Regions from separate parts of the Pseudoalteromonas sp. SR41-8 genome, predicted to be linked through region 2. Evidence: predicted binding sites of a transcription regulator. Region 2 holds the regulator's gene; each other region holds the start of a gene.

Region 1 (5,226 bases), on a different contig from region 2:
GCAATGTTGGTTGAAATACTAAACAGTGAAGACTTAAGCAAAGCTATTGTGTTTGTTAAAACCCGTGATCGCCTAGAAACATTAGTCGGCGAGCTGACCAATGCTGGGGTTCGCGCAGCCTGGTTACGTGGCGAGATGCCACAAGACAAACGCATGAAGGCAATGGAAAATTTCCACAGTGGCCGTACAAGAATATTAGTTGCGACTGATGTTGCCGCCCGCGGTATTGATGTGGCTGATATTAGTCATGTGATCAACTTTGATATGCCACGCACAGCAGACGTGTATGTTCACCGTATTGGCCGCACTGCTCGCGCAGGTAAGAAAGGCATTGCAATTTCGTTAGTAGAAGCCCATGACATTGCAGTATTAGCAAAAATTGAACGCTACATTGAGCTGCGCCTTAAACGCCGTGTTGTTAAAGGATTTGAGCCGCGTCATAAAGAAGCTAAAGCGCCAATCAAAAAACATAAAGATCCGGTAAAAATCAAAGCCCGTAAAAAGGCCAAAGCAAAAGCTAAGAAAAAGAAATAATTCATCTGCTTTGACGCTACATAAAAAGCCGAGACTTATGGGGTTACTTCATATTCATAGTCTCGGCTTTTTAGTTTAATTACCAGCAGCTACTGACAAACTCCTAGGTCTTTCCAAACGGCCCATGCGCTGGAATTATCAGCAGGGTTTGCACCGCGTGTCCACCATTTCGCACTGTAGCGCTTACCATTATAGGCCACCTCTTCGCCAGCCGTGTATACAGCACTTGCACTCCAGTTCGATAAGTCTGTACAGCCAGTTTGTGTGCCATCTGTAACAGTTACTGTTTTAGTTAAGGTATGATTAAGTCCTTGGGCGTCACTTACCGTAAGTGCTACATCATAGGAACCTGCGGCTTGATAAGTATGATTGGGTGTTACGGTATTAGCGACACTGCCATCACCAAAAGTCCAATTATAGGCTGTAACAGCCACATCATCAGTCGATGCATTAGTGAAACTGACAGCAAACCCATTGACACTAAAATCAAAGTTCGCTTTAGGTGCTTGATTAACATCACCGTCATTTTGACAATTACCTTGACGCGACCAAACATTAGAATAAATCGCTGGACTTGCCCCCGTTGACCACCAAGTTGCTTTATATTTAACTTGGTTAAACTCAACCAAATCACCAACACGGTATGACTTTGCTGCATCCCAACTAGCTAAACCATCACAACCGCCTGGAGGATTCGATGAGATAGTCACAGTTTGACTACGCTGATTTGTTTGTCCTATGGTGTCAGTTACTTCTAAAAGGACTGTATAATTACCTTCTGCAGTATAAGTATGAATAGGGTTTTTAGTATTCGATGAATTGCCATCGCCAAAACTCCAACTATAACTGCTGATCCCTTTATCATCCGTAGAGGTATTATTGAAAGTAACCTGTTTATCATTTACGGTTGCACTAAAACTTGCAACTGGCGCATTATCCATGCCACTACCACCACCGCAGTCAGATTGTGCTAAATAATCATAGGCATCTTTTGCTTTAACAATACCAAAACCGTATGAGGTATCCCGCCCTTGTGCGCCACGATCTTGCGCAGTGGTATTTAAAGCATCACGAATTTGTTGATTACTACAGTTTGGAAAGTGACTCCAGACTAATGCAGCTACACCAGATACATGCGGTGTTGCCATGGAAGTACCACTTATACTCTTATACCCGCCATTATTCCATGTTGAGTTAGTACCAACGCCTGGCGCTGCAATTTCAACCTGTGAATTATATTGTGAGAACGATGCCTTATTACCATTTCTATCAACTGCCGCCACAGATATAACCGCATCATAAGATGCAGGGTAACTTAACGAGCTATTCGCATCATTACCTGCAGCTGCAATATGCAACATACCTTGCGAATAGCTATTAGCAAAAGCTTGGCGCTCAGCATTAGATGATTGAGGCCCCCCCAAACTCATACTGGTCACTGTTGCCCCAGCGGCTTGACATTGACTGATAGCTGCAACAAGGTCAGAACCATATGCCCATCTTCCTTGGTCGTTAAATACCTTAACAATGTGTAAACCCAATTGGCCCGAAGAATTAACCCCAACAACACCCTGACCATTTCCACCTAACGCTGCAATAGTACCCGCAACATGTGTACCATGGCCGTTACCATCGTTATACCAATTACCTGTATCATTAGCGCCATAACCATCACTGCCAGTGACGCCTGTATTTGGTAAGTCAGGATGATTTAGTGTGTAGCCAGTATCCATAATACATACTTTTTGACTGCCAGTTAGGTTATCTGAAAGTTGTTGAGCTTGAACCATAGTAATACCATATGGGGTGCTTTCGGCCATTAAATAACGCTTTGGATCCACTTCTATACTGGCTACATCGCTACTTTGTAATAAACGAGCTTTTTGATCCGCCGTTAAAACCACCGCCATTGCGTTAATATCAGGCAAGCTTTGTAGTACTTCAACATTAGCTTGAGTAGCAACATCGCTCATCAAGCTTACTTTAATATTATTAATCTGCGCTTTACTTTGAGCAAACGCAGTATGTAGAGCAGTCGTTTGCTCAGATAAATGCACAATAAAACGCTCTGACTCTACTTGCTCAGCGATTGCAGAACCAGCTGTTGATAACAAAATAGCACTCGCTAATGCCGTTATTTTGAATGTTGGGGTTTTCGACGCTTTCATTTAAAAATCCTTGGATGTTAGTTTAAAGAGAATTGAATTAACAAATAATTCACATCAATTTAATAAAAACACCTAAAGACAACGCTGTCAATAAACCGAGTACAGTTGTTTACCCATAGAAAGTAGAGCAATTAATCTATTGTAATTAAAGAAAATATTTTTAATTAGATGGCTATACAGTAACTAAACCACATGCCTTTGATTTACTTGAGTTCAATGATTTTTGTAAAATAAATGTTACAGGTAATTTTATATCATATTGTTCTAAAAAAACAAAAAAAGGAACAAATAAATCTAAAGTAATTAAAAATTACCGTATTTTTTACTCAGTTGAATGTAAAAAACTCCTAAATAGTTTACAACAATTTTAAATTATCAATATATTTCAATGACTTAATCTTGGAATGAATATTGTAACACTAGGGTTACTAGTCACTAAATAAATATAATAGACGTTATGGGAGGAATCATGAATCGCTTCAAATTAACTATGTCATTAGTATGCTGTATAATTTCACTCGCTTGCACAATACAAGTCAGTGCGGCCACCAGCACAATTATGATCAGCAGCGTTTCTCCTCAACCGACATTACAACAGACTATAATTCATAAACTGCGCAGCAATCCAAACCTACACCTCTCGCAACTACAAGTGCACGTTAATGGCAACAAAGTAGCCCTGTACGGTATAACCGAAACCGGCTTTGAACGCGCACTGGCACAAAAGTTTTTAGAAAATACCCAAGGTGTGGCAATTATTGAAAATAAAATGCAGGTTAAAGTAGCTAGATAGAAGATTAAAAATTGATTTGCAAGGCTCTACTATTTAAAGACAAGATAAGCATTACTGTGCTTGCTCAACATATAAAAACATCACCAACACACCGCAATGCACAATAAGGTATTTAATAGAAATAGAACTGCTTTGTTGTGTTATCGCTAGTGCAATTAAACTCACTGCTGAGTTTAATTGGCAATTTTATGCGTTTAACACAAATGTGAGAAACACTAATCTACAGATGAATTTTTATGATTTACTCAACTGCTTTAATTTTAACGATACCAAACTTAATGAGGCCAAAATATCCGATCTCGGCAGCTACCACTACAGGCAGAACTATTTTTAACCAATAGTTTGGTGAACCGTAAAACATCGCCAGTATAGTCACTGCAATAGATGAAATAATTAGGGCTGCAATACCGCCACTAACCTTATCAATTCGCACTGGCTCCTTACAATTTGAGCACTTTACTTTCAAGGGATTCATGGTGTTTAAAACTGCCATAAAAGAAATACTGGCACTACAATTATTACACTTACTCATTACTAACTCTCAGTTGGTTTAATAAAGAAATCTTTGGCATCGCTAAAATACAAAGCCCATGCAGCGAACAATGGATATATAGCTTTATTTATAATATTTGAAAATGAAAAAACAGCGTTACTTTCTAATGAAACGATAAGTGAATCACCCGCATATAAAAATACGTAAAGAAAAACTACAGAGAAAAACAAATGTAATCCTTTTGAATTTCTTTTAAATATTTGCCACATAGCAATTATTTGGATCGTAACAGCAATTGACCAAATAACTAAACTGATAATACCTAAAGTTGGGTCATCAGAAATAAACACCAGTAAAGCTGATGCGATAAAAGGCCAAAGACCATAACAAAAGAAACAAAGGATAACTGTTCCATAAACCATGATTTCTTTCATCCAGATACCTTAATTCCCTTTAAAATATATTGCCGCGCGCAACAGCGAACAAATCTACGCAGAGGAGTGATTGTCTAGCCCAAATGACATAGTTAACTAACTCATTGTATACAATTTAATAATGCCTAAGTAAGTTATATTAAACCACTCAACTTATAGCACTTATACATTATTTAAAAGCTAACGAGTATTTAGAATTACTCTTTCTATTCAAACATCAAAAAAGAACTAACTTTATTTACATTCAATCACTTAATCAAGCATTAATAGTAAATCGTAATTAGATAACTGTTTATCTAATTTGCAGATACGCAAAGTTACTAATGACCATAAAGCTCAAAATTCATTTTGGCAATAATAGTGACTTACAAATCCCAGCTAAACGCATACTTATGGTTTAGCTGGGATTTATCTGTAATAAAATTAGAAATTGCGTATTTCTACCGTTGAATTATTAAACTCAAATTTATTAATTTTGCCGCATTGAGCAACATGATTAGTACTAGCATAAGGGGGGTTTGCTTGCGCGATATTGCCCTCCCAGCCCTGACCATTTTTAATAAACGCTTTTACCTCAAACCATCCATTAACCGCTTTGCTGCAATCCATATCAACATCAAGCAGCCAATAATGTTCACCCCAAATATTCAGTGGTGTAACACCAAAGCCATCATTAGCAACGGTTTTTTCTGCTCCCCAAGTTGCTGGCCAAATATTAGTTGTCCAATCGGTTGCGGTCCCTTGCGCCTCACTACTTTGGCCCGTTTCAATACCATACCAATCTAGGTAATTATCGTTTGCTTT
Region 2 (5,226 bases):
AAACTGAGCGATGTTGACCACCGGTGCAACCAATAGCAATTGTTAAGTAACTGCGGTTATTACGTTCTAAGTGCGGTAACCAAGTTTGTACAAAGGTTTGGATCTGCCAAGTGAATTTTTGCACGATACTGTGACTGGCTAAATAATCTTTTACTGGTTGATCCAGGCCTGTGAGCGGTTTTAACTCAGGCTCCCAGTGTGGATTAGGTAAAAAACGTGCATCAAATACATAATCGGCTTCTTTTGGAATACCATGCTTAAAACCAAATGATTCAAAGGTGATGATTAGTTTTTTATCTTTTTTCCCTAAAATCTTTTCACGGATTGACTCAGCAAGCTGGTGGACACTGAGATCTGTGGTATCAAGCATGAAATCAGCACGAGTAGTTAATACATCAAGCAACACTTTTTCTTGCTTGATGGCTAAATCCAGTGGCAAAGAATCCAAAGATAATGGGTGTAAGCGGCGGGTTTCAGAAAAGCGTTTGATCAGGGTTTGATCATCACTGTCTAAATAAAATAGCGTCGGATTTGCAAAACCAGGCAAGTATTCAAGAATGTCGTTAAATTCTTCCTGCTCTTTCGGTAAATTACGAACATCGATACTGACGGCAATTTTGTCGTAATTATCAGAGACACTGCGTACTAATGACGGTAATAAGTTAACTGGAATATTATCTACACAATAATAGCCAAGATCTTCTACTACACGTAAAGCAACAGATTTACCTGAGCCAGAACGCCCACTGATGATGATTAACTCCATGTAAATTCTCCTTCATTTAATACCAATTTTATTAAAAACATGCTCATTCTTGCTTGTTAAATAACCCACTAACTTTGTTTAAAATTATTTATATAGAACAACTATATCTCATAATTTCCACCTTGTTCTAGAGCTATTTTCCTGTTGCAATAATTACTCTCTAATTCAATACAATTGGTATGACTACGATTGAGCTGCAATTACATGATACAAATCTTGGTCTGTTTTTGCGCTACGTAGTTGTTTACAAAAATCTTTGTTATTGAGTTTATCAGCAATTGTGGCTAACGTCTTCAAATGAAGTTGGCTGTCACCATCTGGTACGATGAGGGCTACAAATATATCAACTGGGCGATTATCAATCGCATCAAAATCAACCGGTGATTCACTCACTAAAATTATTGCTAGCGGGTTTTCAACACCACTCATACGGCCATGAGGGATAGCAATACCACGACCAATACCGGTACTACCTAGTTTCTCTCTCGATAGTAGTGCGTTGAGGATTTCTTGTTGTGATAGCTGAGGGAGCTGTTCATGAGCCAATTGGCTTATAAATTCAATGATCCGTTTTTTGCTATTAAAAAGGACCGCAGCTTTACTGCAGTCCTGACAAATAAGTGAGCTTAATTTCATAGTGTTAGTGTCGAGCGTGCTTCTCTTTGTGTTTAATTACTTGACGATCAAGTTTATCGATTAGTCCGTCAATAGCTGCATACATGTCTTGGTGCTCAGTCGAGGCAAATAATTCAGCGCCACTGACATGTAATGTGGCCTCTGCTTTTTGGCTTAGTTTTTCTACATCAAGAATAACATGGACATTATTGATATGATCAAAATGCCTTTCAAGCTTGGCAAACTTATTGTTTACATAGTCTCTTAATGAATCAGTAATTTCTACGTGACGACCAGTTAAATTTAGTTGCATAAGCATTTTCCTCTTGTGATTTTACGCCTTAAATCAAACTTTTACGTTGATTTGACGGTGGAATAGCCAGCGACTCGCGGTATTTTGCAATAGTCCGTCTAGCTACTTTGATACCTTGCTCTGCCAATATATCTGCAATCTTACTATCACTCAATGGTTTCGCTGAGTTTTCTGCACTGATCAATTTTCTGATCAATGCTCGAATAGCTGTCGAAGAGCATTCGCCGCCGTTCTCAGTGCTTACATGACTTGAGAAAAAATACTTTAACTCAAAAATACCACGGGGGGTATGCATGTACTTTTGTGTCGTTACGCGAGATATTGTTGATTCGTGCATCTCAACCATTTCAGCAACGTCGTTTAGTACCATAGGTCGCATTGCTTCAGGGCCATGCTCAAAGAATCCCTGCTGTTGTTTTACAATGCAGTTAGTTACTTTGAGTAACGTCTCGTTACGACTTTCTAGGCTTTTAATAAACCATTTAGCTTCTTGCAAATGCGAACGTATAAATTGGCTGTCAGTGCTTGATTTTACTGAGCGTGACATTGCCGCATATTGGCTGTTCACTCTAATTTTTGGCATGCTGTCTGGATTAAGTTCAACCACCCAGCGACCTTTAATTTTTTTCACCGAAACATCAGGTATAACATACTCTGATTCTTCGCGTACTATAGTATCCGCAGGCTTTGGATTAAGGCTGTGGATCAATGTCATTACTTCTTTCAGCTCATCTTCTTTAAGCTTAGTCTTTTTCATCAAAGTGCGATAGTCACGACTAGCTAATAAATCGATATGATCAGTTAAAATCATTTTAGTCTCGCTAATCCAAGGAGTTGCAGGATCAAATTGATTTAATTGAATACATAAACATTCTTGTAGGCTGCGCGCAGCAATACCAACAGGGTCAAATAACTGAATGCGTTTTAACACTGCTTGCACTTCGTCTAGTTCGATTTCTTCTTCGTTATTACCTTGATTTAAGCTCTCTGCGATGTCTTCGCAGCTCAAGGTTAAAATACCTGAATCGTCAACAGCTTCAACAATCGCAATGGCAATAGCTTCATCGGTTGGACTAAAAGGTGTGAGCTGTAATTGCCACATCAGATATTCGTGCAGGGTTTCAGTTGAAGCACCTTGATAAATTGACTCATCTTCAGGCATTGGGCCGGATGACGTATTTGGCGCAGCACTCATGTATTCGTCCCAGGTGACGTCCATAGCCATTTCGTCACTTAAAGTCTCTTTACTTAATGCTTCGCTACTTTCTTGTTCATATTCGCTGGGCTTGTCGTCTGCTGATGCACTAACAGTTAAGTCATCGTTGTCTTGTTTTTGTTCGTTTTTACCAGCCGTGTCGTCTGAATATTCATGCTCTTCTAGCTCTAACAATGGATTGCTGTCGAGTGCTTCTTGAATTTCTTGCTGGAGATCCAATGTACTGAGTTGCAATAAGCGAATTGCTTGTTGCAGCTGTGGTGTCATTGTAAGTTGCTGGCCCATGCGCAGCTGGAGTGATTGCCTCATGTATCTCTAACAATCCTTTTATTGTTATCATCGTTAAGTCTAGCAGATACTTAGCCGAGCGTGGCTTTATAGCCTAAATTGCTCGCCCAGGTAAACATCGCGGACTGTTTGGTCGGCAAGTACATGCTCAGGGGTACCTGATGCAATTAACTCCCCATGAGAAACTATGTAGGCTTTTTCACAAACATCAAGGGTTTCTCGTACATTGTGGTCGGTAATAAGTACGCCAATACCACGGTTTTTAAGGTGTTCAATAATCTTCTTTATATCTAACACTGAAATAGGATCAACGCCAGCAAAAGGCTCATCAAGTAAGATAAATTTTGGATTTGCGGCTAAAGCGCGTGCAATTTCAACTCGACGACGTTCACCACCAGATAATGCCATACCTTGGCTGTCGCGAATATGTTGAATGCTAAACTCATCAAGTAAGCTGTCTAGTGCTTCTTCTCTGGCTTGTTTATTCAGCTCTTTACGAGTTTCTAAAATAGCCATCAGGTTTTGATAAACAGTTAACTTACGAAAGATGGATGATTCTTGTGGTAAGTAGCCAATCCCTAACCGTGCGCGACTGTGCATTGGCAGTAAAGTGATGTCATTATCATCAATACTTATTTTACCTTTGTCGCTAGGTACTAAACCCACAATCATATAAAAAGTGGTGGTTTTACCTGCGCCATTAGGACCCAGTAAGCCAACAATGCTGCCTGCGCTAACTTCTAAACCCACGCTTTTTACAACTTGGCGACCTTTATAGCTTTTTGCTAAAAATTCAGCTTTTAATATACTCATGGCTGCCCTTTAGGTTTGTCTTTTTTACTGTCAACAGGTACCAAAATAGTGTGTACGCGATCGTTTGAGCTTGCGCCTTTTTCAGCACTGATCAGCTGTTGGTCCATATCATAGGTAATGCTTTTGGCATTAATTTTTTGACCTGCTTGAGTGACTTGTGCATTACCAATTAACGTTAAATAGCGCTTGGCGACATCGTAACGGACTTCATCAGCACTGGCGCTCATTATTGTGCCATCAGTTTGTTTTTCTTCAAAGTAAGCAGGGTTACCAGTTGCAACAAGCAATTGTTTGTTATTGCCTAAATCTTCGCGCTTATGGACTTCAAGTCGATCCGCTTTGATACGGCGGTTACCATGAATGATTTCAACATTTTTTTCAAAAATACCGATATTATCTTTCAGTTGGGCAAGCTGCTTTTCAGCACTGATAGAGACTTGATCCGCAGGTGGTGCCGTATTTTCAGCAAAGCTTGCAAAGGCAATGAATAAGCTTGGTATCACAAGCAAGTGAGCAAATTTATTGGTCATAATATATGGTTCGCGTATGGTTAATTAGTTCTACCACTTCGGCTTTTAAGTCGGCATGGAGGCCGCGCCCAGTGATCTTTAAATTTGGTCCGATTAATTCAACTGGTTGTTCTGAACTCATGGTTTGTAGTTCAATATCAACCTGAATATTATCTGCGTTTATATGTTCAATCATGGCATTATTGGTCAGGTTTTTAGCAACCACATTACCTTCTAAAATTAATTGATGATTTTCATATAGGGTGGCTTCATCGGCATTAATTTGCCACGTTTGCTGTTGATTATAGAGTGTAAAAATAGGTTGTTCAAAGTAAGTAAACCCTAACTGTTGGTAAAGTTCCATTTTTGCAGCTGTTACTTTGTGGCTAATTTTACCTTGTTCATCAAACGCGGTTTGTTTTAATGCCACCGCAGTATAATCAGGTTTTGCTATTATATCTTCTTGGTTTTGTGTTATGGCAGTGCTTTGATAAAAATACGGATACCACAGCCATACCATACAGCCGACAAATAATACGCATAATATTAAACGCGCACTATTCATGAGCTTGTGCCTTCGCTAGTTAATGATTTACCATTTTCGAGCATTAATAAATCAGTGAGTTCACGCACCGCTCCAAAACCACCAGGGAGCATGGTTGTATAATGTGAAACTCGCTTGATCAAAGGGTGAGCATCATTTACT
Region 3 (5,226 bases), on a different contig from region 2:
TAGATTCTATGCGAATAGCCAATAGTTTTAATAAACTTGCATCATCATCGACCAGTAAAATTCGCGCGCCTTGGTTTTGCTCTGTTGACATAATTACTGCTCCTTAGTTTCTTCGCGTAGTAATAGTTGCTGCTCGATGGCTGCCAGTGATGACAGGGTTTCTTGCATTTTATTATTCAGCGCTTGCTGCTGTTTTTTAGCGTTGATCTGCTGTTTTATTTGTTGTTTTTGCAGCCATAAATACTGTTTTATATCATCTGGCCAATAATAAGCTTGATCCAGTTTTAGCAGCTGCGTTAATACTTTTTCCGGTGCTAATACATTATTTTTGCAACTAAAATCAAAATAATTCTGAAGCTCTTTAGCACCAATATAAACCGTTTTACTCGCTGCCACTTGAAAACCACCGCACGACTTTGCATGCCAACCAATGACCGTTTCGGCAGGTGCATACATAGGATCGGTTTTCGGCCTAGGTTTCGGATTTGGTAAACTATCCCCTTGTGGTGTAGTCACCTTACCCGCTTGTTCAGCTTCAGGGTTGCTTTTATTTACTGGCTGCTCAGTTAACTCACACCCTGCGAGCCCTAAGGTTGTAATGCAAACCACTAAAATGGCATTTAAACGCACGCCCATGCTAATTAACTCCTTGGTTTTTATTGGTTGGAGGGATGATTGGGATTTGAATTATAAAACGACAGCCTTGTGGCTCATTATGCTCAACGTGTAAAGTACCCATCAATTGCTCAACAGACTCTTTTACAATGGTAAGCCCTAAGCCACTACCTTGAGCGGTTATATCTTTAGCATTCTTACCTTGATAAAAGGCACTGAATATATGTGATTTCTCTTGCTCTTTAATACCGGTGCCTTGATCGCTAACGCTCATAGTCAAAGTACGACCAGCTAATGACAGAGCAATATTGACCGCCTGTCCTGCTGGTGAAAACTTTAAGCCATTAGAGATCAACTGAATTAAGATCATTTCAACAAGCTCTGCAGCAATTTCCAGTGGTTGCTCGGGTAACTCACAATGCCAACATAAGCTTTGCTTACGCGCCACTAAACGATGTTCAAAATGGCTGTTTATCTTGGTTATTAATTGCGAGAATTCCAGCTCACTTAAGTCTTCTTTGCTGCTGCGAATCGCATTGTAACTAAGTAAACTATCGATCATAGCGCGCAAACGCACCATGCTCTGGGTAATTAACGCCAACACCGCTTGCTGCTCTTTGTTAATTGGCCCAACGATTTCATCGGCGAGTAAGTCAGTACCCTCAACCATTGACGCTAATGGAGTTTTCAATTCATGGGTAACATGGCGTAAAAAAGTATCTTTTTGTTGCTCTAATTGATGCAACTGCTCTTGCACCCATTGTAATTTATTTCCTAGTTCAACCAACTCAGCAGAGCCTTGTACAGCTATTTTTTGTTGCCAATGACCTTGCCCAAGCTTATCAATAACCGACGTTAATCCTTTTAAGCGACCACTTATACGCCATAAAAAACCACCACCTACTAGTAAAGTTAATGGGATAAGTGCTATTAACCAATTGATAAATGAGCTTTGCAAAGCTTTTAACTGTTGCTGATTTTTAGTTATTTGCAGCTCATTTTGATCTCTTAGCCACACCGTTTGACGCGCAATTAATTCACTCACAGGAATAAACAATTGCGCATCTTGTTGTCCTTCAGTAACGAGTTGAGTATGCGCTAATTGCAATACCTGTGTGAGTTGCTGCCATTGCTTAATATACTCCCCCGTAGAACTTATAAAAGTTAGTTCATCAATGCTTTGTAGTGATGATTGCCACTTATCAACAATCAATTCATCGAGTGATTCGCTTTTCAGCACCCAGTTTTGTCGCGTTGCGCGCTCTAAGCTATTGAGGTCTTGCTTAAGGTTATTAAATGACTTGGTAATTTGATAATTTTCACTGACGATTTGCTGAGTTACTGCTAGCTGTTTATTCAGCGCATTTAAAAATACAATCACTACCAGTGATAATGGCAGCAGCGATAACAAAGTACTAAACAAAAACTGGCCTATTAAATTGGGTCGCCAACTAAGTAATGCACTGTACTTTTTAGCGAATGAGGCCACTATCGCCACTCCTTTAGTTAAAAGTCTGATTATGGAAGGTGTTACTTATACACTAGCTGAATCAATAAGAATAATGAATAAGGCGAACTGTGTAGCGCTATATAAAGCGACTGACGCTAAATTGAAACAACTTAACCAACTGTTTTTTAAAAACTTAATGAATACCCGTTAAAAGTTGTTGCAAAAAAGACACACTGCTCGGTCATTTTTTCCCACTTATTATCATGCCAAAAAATTAAACCACTGATATTTATACAATAAAAAAATTGGCATCGTTCTTGTAATATCCGTATCAACGACTGTTTATAAGGAAATAATATGAAAATATTAACACCGCTGTGCTTATGCATCAGCCTACTGCTTAGCTTTAACAGCTTTGCCATTGATGTCGAGGCCACCTTCGCAGAACTTGATAAAGACAGTAATGGCACATTGAGTGAAGCAGAAGCATCTGAAGATGCGGTATTACACGAAAGTTTTGAGCAAATTGACAAAGATCAAAATGGTCAAATTTCATTTGCTGAGTTTAAACAATTTTTGCAATAAATTTCCCAAAGGAAACACTGCTATGAAACAACTTATCGCCGCTTTTTCACTGATGTTTTTAGTCATTAGCGCCACTGTTTTAGCATCACAATTAAATGTTAAGTTTGCGCAATTAGATACCGACTCTGACGGACAAATTTCATTACTTGAAGCCAAGCAAAACAACACGCTATTAAAGCAGTTTACTGATCTTGATGATAATAACGACGAGCAATTATCTGAGCAAGAGTTCGCAAAGTTTAAATTTTAAAAGGCTTTAAAGTATTTGCCATAATCCCGGAGGGAATGTGTAAACGGATTTAATGTTGGGATTTAAATTATGGCAAATGCTTTATTCTTTTTGTTGGTAGGATGTAAATAATGAAAAGCATATTAATAATATTAAGTGTGTCGCTAGCCACTAGTTTTAGCGCAATGGCACTGGATGTAAAACAACGTTTTGATCATTTAGATAGCAATAAAGATGGCTATTTAACGCATAATGAGCTTGAACCACAACCACAATTGTTGAGTAACTTTAAACGTTGGGACAAAAACCAAGACAATAAAATTTCCCTATCTGAATTTAAGCGTTTTTTAACTAATAATCTAGATTAACGAGTTTCCCCAATGACATTTTGTACACAACTGGGACTAAGTTGGTTATTTGTCAGTAGCTGTTGCAGTTTTGCAACAACTGATAATATAGCAGAACAATTCAAAAACTTAGACCGCGATAACGACGGTCTTATCACGCGTTCAGAGTCAGCAAAAGATCCTGCCCTGTGGTCTCGTTTTAAAAACTATGACCGCGATAAAGATGGTAGATTATCACTGTCTGAATTTACTCTATATGCAAATAAATGAATAGCTAATTCATCAGCATAGTTGAAATGCACAACGATAAATAATTTATTATATTTAATTTGCAGACTCAGTATTCTCTGTTACTGTTTAACTAACAAAAGCAGAAAAAGAATTCTAACAATGAAATGCTTACTCGCCTGTTTAATCACTTTATCTTTACCTGTGCTAGCTGATACCACGGTGATCTACAATGCTAATGGTTACACTCCAACTTACAGTGGCCAATTACAGCAATTTTCTACACTGGTTATTAAAGATGGCAAAGTAGTAAAAGTAGGAGACGATAAACTAAAAGCGAGTTTCCCTAATGCTGCAGTATTTGATGCCGAGCAACAAACCTTATTACCTGGTTTAATTGACGCCCACGGTCATGTGATTGGACTTGGTAATAATTTAGCGCAACTCGATTTACGTGGCAGTACGTCGATTGCAGAAATACAAAAAAAGCTTGCTGTATTTGCTAAAAATAACCGGGGCTGGATTATTGGCCGCGGTTGGAATCAAGAACTGTGGCCTAATAAGCAATTTCCTACTGCTGCTGACTTAGATAAAGTTGTCAAAGATGTTCCGGTGGTGCTTTCTCGTGTCGATAGCCACGCAATTTGGGTTAATAGCAAAGCGATGGAGTTAGCCAAATTAACACCCACAGTACAGTCACCAGCAGGTGGTGAAATTATTCGCAACCAAGCAGGTCAACCTAGCGGTATTTTTGTCGATAAGGCCGAAAGTTTAATTACTGCACATATTCCTACGCCATCTGATCAAGACGTAAATAATGCCTTAAATCAAGCTGGTCAACATCTGCTCAGCTTAGGTATAACCTCAACCCACGATGCTGGGATTGATAAACAAACATGGCAAGTTTACAAGCAAAGAGCTGAACAAGGCACCTTACCGCTGCGCATTGTTGCAATGCTAAGTGCAACAGATCCGTCCCTTGAAGATATGCTCAGAGCCGGTCGCTATAAAGATCTTAACGATTTCATGTCTATTCGTAGTGTAAAAATATATGCTGATGGTGCGTTAGGAAGCCGTGGCGCCGCACTACTGGCCGATTATGCAGATAGAAAGAATCACCAAGGTTTAATGCTCGAAACTCAACAAAAATTAGAGCAGCTGTACACATTGAGCTTTAACCATGGTTTTAGCGCCAATACCCATGCCATCGGTGATAAAGCAAATCATATTGTGTTAGATGCCTATCAAAATGTATTTAAAAAAACCGGCGGGATTTTACTACGTAACCGTATAGAGCACGCACAGATAGTTGATCCAGCAGATATTCCTCGCTTCAAAGCACTTAAAATCATTCCATCAATGCAACCGGTGCATGCAACTTCTGATATGCATATGGCAGAGCAGCGCCTTAGCGATACACAATTACAAGGTGCATATGCATGGCAAACGTTTTTAAAGCAAGGCTCAGTAGTAGCTGCAGGCTCAGATTATCCAGTTGAACTGGCCAACCCCTTTGACGGTTTGTATTCAGCAATTACTCGCCAAGATCACAATCAATTACCCGCTAATGGCTGGCGAGTCACTGAAGCACTGAGCAGAGAAGATGCACTCAGAGCATTCACGTTAGGTGCTGCGTATGCCGCACATCAAGAATTTAAATTAGGTAGTTTAGAGCAAGGAAAGTGGGCTGACTTTATTTTAATCGACAAAGACTATTTTAAAGTGCCAGTACAAGAAATTTTTACCATTGTCGTAAATCAAACATGGATTGG
Region 4 (5,226 bases), on a different contig from region 2:
AATAGTGACATTATCCCCTTTGCAGACCATACAGATTTGATTTAAAGCAACAGGGTAACCACTGCGGATATTGCGTTTGCTGCGGCTACCAATCAACAGTTCTTCATCTTGTAAGTACTGTGCTCTTACGAAATGTTTTGGTTTCATAATCAAACGTAAATGATGGGGTTCGATAACTTCACCCCGACTTAAATTTTCAGTGGCTATAATCACAGGGGATAGTTCAATCATACGTACATGAACATATTGACTCCAACCATTTAGGTCATCACATTTTATTTGTACGGTTATTTGGCGATTAAATGGCGGCTCAGTAGGAATATTAAATGCAAGGTCGCTGTTGCAGCCACGATCTGGGATCCGGCTATCCAATGTTAAGGCGTTGAGTTCCTTATCATCGGCAGTATTAGGGTCTAGTTGATCATAGACATGAGATACAGCAAGTTCTTGCAATTGTTCTTTGCTATATGTTTGCGCATACAGTGGAGTTACTAGGCATAAGCTAGCAAGAAAATAAAAAACACTGTATCTTCGGCTTTTTTTTAACAAACTCATAATGTTTCGACTATGCTTATGGTTGAAAACAGGGTATAAATATTTAGCGTCAATAAACAGACGCTCCCGTGTAGTTATGTAGCTTTACAGAAAGAAAGCAATTATTGTTCCGTTCTTATTCGCTTTCTTCAGGAGATTGAAATGGCAGGCATTTTAGACTCAGTTAACCAACGCACTCAATTGGTTGGGCAAAACCGTCTTGAATTATTATTATTCAAGCTAAGAGGGCGGCAGCGCTTTGGCATCAATGTGTTTAAAGTGAGAGAAGTACTGCAATGCCCTCCTTTGACAAACATGCCAAAGTCAAATGCGTATATAAGAGGTGTCGCACATATACGCGGGCAAACTATTTCTGTTATCGATTTATCGATGGCCGTGGGTGGTCCTGCGATCGAAAATATTAAAGATAGTTTTATAATCATTGCTGAATATAACCGTTCCGTACAAGGGTTTTTGGTTGGTGGCGTTGAGCGAATTGTTAATATGAATTGGGAAAAAATAATGCCGCCACCGTCAGGAGCTGGCAGATATTCATATTTAACTGCAGTGACAGAAATTGAAAACGAGTTAGTCGAAATTCTTGATGTAGAAAAAATATTAAACGAAATTTGCCCGGTGAATACCGAAGTCAGTGCTGCAATAGCTAATGATGGTGAAATTCAAAAAGACTTAGGTGAGCGCATTGTGTTTATTGCCGATGACTCTGCCGTTGCTCGTAATCAAGTCAAACGTGCATTAGAGCCGTTAGGCGTGCAAACAGAGCTGGCTAAAAATGGTAAAGAAGCATTAATACGCCTTCGTGAGATTGCTGCACTTGATTGTAAGCATGATATTACCGAGCGAGTAGGATTGTTGATTTCTGATGTTGAAATGCCAGAAATGGATGGTTATACCCTAACCGCTGAAATAAAAGCAGATCCAAAGTTAGCCCCCTTACATGTTATTTTACATACATCGCTCAGTGGTGTATTCAATCAAGCGATGATTGAAAAAGTGGGTGCTGATGACTTTATAGCTAAGTTCAATCCGGATGAGTTAGCTACAGCAGTGAAAAAATGGGTTCATTGTGACTAATTTGAAAAGGCGGTGTTACTTTGGAAAATAAGCATTTACAGCAAAGCGAGTACGATCAGTTTCGCTCTTTTTTAGAGCAACAATGTGGCATTGTTCTGGGAGATAATAAGCTTTATTTAGTCAAAAGCAGGCTTGCTCCGCTAATGGTTCGTTTTAATGTTGAATCATTGTCACAATTGGTTAGTAAAACACTGAGTCCGCATGAGCGGCAGTTACGTGCCGCAGTCGTTGATGCTATGACGACCAATGAAACTTTATGGTTTCGGGATCAATACCCGTTTGAACTATTGCAAAGTAAGTTATTTCCGGAACATAAAGAGTTACGTCGTCCGTTGAAAATTTGGTCTGCGGCAAGTTCATCGGGACAAGAGCCATATTCTATTGCTATGTCGGTTGCTGAGTTTCAAGCTAAACAGCCGGGTGTATTAAAAATGGGCGCGCAGATAATCGGCACTGATATTTCTAATACTATGTTAGATATGTGTAAGCATGCAGAATATGACTCCCTTGCTCTAGCTAGAGGGCTGTCGGTAGAGCGCAGGAAAAAGTTCTTTAAAGATAGTGGCAACGGCATGGCGCAAGTAAACGACTCAATAAAAAAATTAGTGAGTTTTAGACATCTTAACTTATTAGATTCATACGCGCTAATGGGCAAGTTTGATATTATTTTTTGCCGCAACGTGCTGATTTATTTCGCACCAGAGGTTAAAGCCAAAATTATTGCTCAGTTTGCTCAAGCACTAAATCCTAAAGGGTATTTATTTTTAGGCGCATCAGAGTCTATGTCAGGGTTAAGTGACGAATTTGACATGGTACGCTGTAATCCAGGTATTATTTATCAAAAGAAATAGCTTACCAGCGTATTTAACGCGCTAAAACACAAGTTACTCAAATCTCATCGGTGGTAAAACCGAATCTTGAATACTATAAAACGATGTGGCTCCACATCGTTTTTCTTTTTAAATCAAATGATTAAACGAACCATAAAACATCAACCTAATTGGCTCAACTTTTGCATTAATCATCTTAAGTCAATTTTTTGGAGATGGTTATGGCTATCAGTTTTGATAAAGCATTTGGGGTTCATCCTCATGCAATGTTGATCCGTTCGCAACGTGCTGAGTTATTAGCAACCAATATCGCTAATGCTGATACGCCGGGCTATAAAGCGAAAGACATCGACTTTGCCTCAGCATTGAAAGCGGCAAAAAGCCACCAACAAGGCGGCAATAACATGGTAACAACTAACCCAAACCACATTGCCGGTGGCAGTCGTTATGTTGGTAATAGTGAAATGTTTCGCTCGCCAAATCAAGCAGATACAGGTGATGGTAACTCGGTTGATATACAAGTGGAACGAAACTTGTATACAAAGAACTCATTAGAGTATCAGGCAAGCCTGCAATTTATGAGTAGTAAAATTAAAGGCCTTAAAAAAGCCCTCGGTAGTCAAGGAGCCTAAGCATGAGTTTATATAACGTTTTTGATATTTCAGGTAGTGGTATGAGTGCGCAAAATGTGCGTTTGAACACAACCGCGAGTAATATTTCAAATGCTAATAGCATTAGCTCAAGCCAAGACAAAACTTACCGGGCGCGCCACCCTGTTTTTGCAGCTGAACTGATGAAAGCATCAGAATCAAGCGGTAATGTTCAGGGGTCGTCTGTTGGCGTTAAAGTGTTAGGTATTGTAGAGAGTAATAAACCATTACAAATTGAATATAACCCTAATCATCCTAGTGCGGATGAAAACGGTTATATCTACAAACCTAACGTTAATGTCGTTGAAGAAATGGCTAATATGATTTCTGCCTCACGCTCTTATCAAACCAATGTGCAAGTTGCTGATGCAGCGAAGCAAATGTTAAGTAAAACACTGTTGCTTGGGCAGCGGTAATTGAGGAAAGATTATGAGTAACGATATCAGCAGCACATCGTCAACTTATTTAGATTCGATTAAGTGGCAAGATAAACAGGTTAGCAGTGATAAGAAAAGTGATGCGTTAACCCAAGAAGATTTCTTCTCATTGTTAACACAGCAACTGTCGTTTCAAGATCCCAGCAAACCAGCTGACAATGATCAAATGATCGCGCAGATGACAAGTTTCACCATGGCTGAAGGTATCTCAAACCTTAATAGTAATTTTCAGTCATTAGCCGCATCGATGACATCTAACTCAGCACTACAAGCATCGACTTTAGTGGGTAAACAAGCATTACTAGAGTCTAATACATTAGACCTAAACGATGTTGGTAGCGCTAAAGGAACCGTGGTTGCAGAAGAGCCTGTAGAAAACTTATTTCTACGAATTGAAGATTCATCTGGTCAGTTGGTGCGTAGTATTGATTTAGGTGCGCAATCAGCGGGCGCTGTCCGTTTCGAGTGGGACGGCATGAATGATAATAAAGAACGTTTACCACCAGGTGAATATAAAATTAAAGCTGAAGGGCAGTTAAATGGTGAGTACACGGCTTTACCTATAGCTACTTTTAAGAATATCGAGAGTGTTAATATTAATGGTGCAAACGGCATTATTATAAACACTAAAGAAGGTGCGGTTAGGCTAGCTGACGTTGCAGAAATCGCGTAAAAATTTTAATTATTAGTTAGCCACAGGCTAAACATTGACAGATTAGAGGTGAATTATGAGCTTCAATATTGCATTAACTGGCATTGCTGCCGCACAAAAAGACTTAGATGTAACAGCAAATAATATTGCTAACGTAAATACGGTAGGCTTTAAAGAGTCACGTGCTGAATTTGCTGATGTATACGCATCTTCGGTATTTAGTTCAGGCAAGACAAAAAATGGTGATGGTGTACAGACAACGATGGTGGCACAACAGTTTCACCAAGGTTCACTAAAGTTCACTCAAAACTCATTAGATTTAGCTATCACAGGTGAAGGTTACTTTGCCATGAGCCAAGATTTAGGGGCACAAGATTTTACTTATTCGCGTGCAGGCGCATTTAAACTTAATAAAGATAACTTTATTGTTGATGCTAAAGGCAATTACTTGCAGGGTTTTCCTGTTGATGAAGCTACAGGTGATACAACATCGGTAAGTTTAAGCACGTCATCAGCGTTACAGATCCCTGATTCATCAGGATCACCGCGAGCTACGACGAATGTTTACTCGTCGTTTAACTTAGACTCGCGTGCAACCTCGCCGTCAATAACTACTTTTGATCCTACAACGAGCGCATCATATAATAGCTCAACATCAACAACAGTATACGACTCGTTAGGTGAGCCGCATGTTTTACAGTTTTTCTTTGTTAAAACAAATTCTACAGTAACGGGTAATGATAATGAGTGGCAAACTTATGCGACCTTAGATGAAAAGCCATTTAGCCCTGCAGGTGTTGAAGAGACTGCTCCTCCTTACACACCATTATCAACCTTTCAGTTTGATTCTAGTGGTAAGCCATTAAACACAGATGGTGTCGCGAATACAGATAACACATTCAATCCATTAGCAATTCCAAGCGGTGCTGGTGCGGCAGTAGGGCTATCTGATTTATTAACAAATGGTGCCAGCTTCCCTGAAAATGTTACTGTTAATTGGCGCGATGAAGCGGCCACCGATAATAAAG

What was found. The regulator sigma-54, encoded in region 2, starts transcription at its own class of promoters, with help from an activator protein. The targets are predictions, from matches to a motif close to GTTGGCACGNNNNTNGNNT.
Region 1: H5162_RS11110 (BON domain-containing protein) is a predicted target of sigma-54. The motif match lies at 3,101-3,119, and genes of this name have one in related genera.
Region 3: H5162_RS04360 (EF-hand domain-containing protein) is a predicted target of sigma-54. The motif match lies at 2,370-2,388, and genes of this name have one in related genera.
Region 4: flgB (flagellar basal body rod protein FlgB) is a predicted target of sigma-54. The motif match lies at 2,629-2,647, and genes of this name have one in related genera.

The regions. Positions count from the first base shown of each region.
Region 1 covers NZ_JACJEE010000014.1:16,099-21,324, reverse strand. Annotated here, with positions in the region: gene srmB (ATP-dependent RNA helicase SrmB) at 1-534, shown strand, start outside; gene H5162_RS11115 (S8 family serine peptidase) at 624-2,702, opposite strand; gene H5162_RS11110 (BON domain-containing protein) at 3,172-3,495, shown strand; gene H5162_RS11105 (hypothetical protein) at 3,737-3,928, opposite strand; gene H5162_RS11100 (hypothetical protein) at 4,030-4,422, opposite strand; gene H5162_RS11095 (alpha-amylase family protein) at 4,846-5,226, opposite strand, start outside.
Region 2 covers NZ_JACJEE010000033.1:12,993-18,218, reverse strand. Annotated here, with positions in the region: gene rapZ (RNase adapter RapZ) at 1-766, opposite strand, end outside; gene ptsN (PTS IIA-like nitrogen regulatory protein PtsN) at 950-1,402, opposite strand; gene hpf (ribosome hibernation promoting factor) at 1,407-1,694, opposite strand; gene H5162_RS17620 (RNA polymerase factor sigma-54) at 1,723-3,219, opposite strand; gene lptB (LPS export ABC transporter ATP-binding protein) at 3,286-4,011, opposite strand; gene lptA (lipopolysaccharide transport periplasmic protein LptA) at 4,008-4,541, opposite strand; gene lptC (LPS export ABC transporter periplasmic protein LptC) at 4,531-5,085, opposite strand; gene kdsC (3-deoxy-manno-octulosonate-8-phosphatase KdsC) at 5,082-5,226, opposite strand, start outside.
Region 3 covers NZ_JACJEE010000004.1:61,769-66,994, forward strand. Annotated here, with positions in the region: gene H5162_RS04345 (sigma 54-interacting transcriptional regulator) at 1-91, opposite strand, end outside; gene H5162_RS04350 (hypothetical protein) at 94-636, opposite strand; gene H5162_RS04355 (HAMP domain-containing sensor histidine kinase) at 638-2,107, opposite strand; gene H5162_RS04360 (EF-hand domain-containing protein) at 2,423-2,650, shown strand; gene H5162_RS04365 (hypothetical protein) at 2,673-2,900, shown strand; gene H5162_RS04370 (EF-hand domain-containing protein) at 3,011-3,247, shown strand; gene H5162_RS04375 (EF-hand domain-containing protein) at 3,260-3,496, shown strand; gene H5162_RS04380 (amidohydrolase) at 3,617-5,226, shown strand, end outside.
Region 4 covers NZ_JACJEE010000054.1:4,094-9,319, reverse strand. Annotated here, with positions in the region: gene flgA (flagellar basal body P-ring formation chaperone FlgA) at 1-555, opposite strand, end outside; gene H5162_RS20555 (chemotaxis protein) at 697-1,629, shown strand; gene H5162_RS20550 (protein-glutamate O-methyltransferase CheR) at 1,650-2,480, shown strand; gene flgB (flagellar basal body rod protein FlgB) at 2,681-3,091, shown strand; gene flgC (flagellar basal body rod protein FlgC) at 3,094-3,525, shown strand; gene H5162_RS20535 (flagellar hook assembly protein FlgD) at 3,539-4,219, shown strand; gene flgE (flagellar hook protein FlgE) at 4,275-5,226, shown strand, end outside.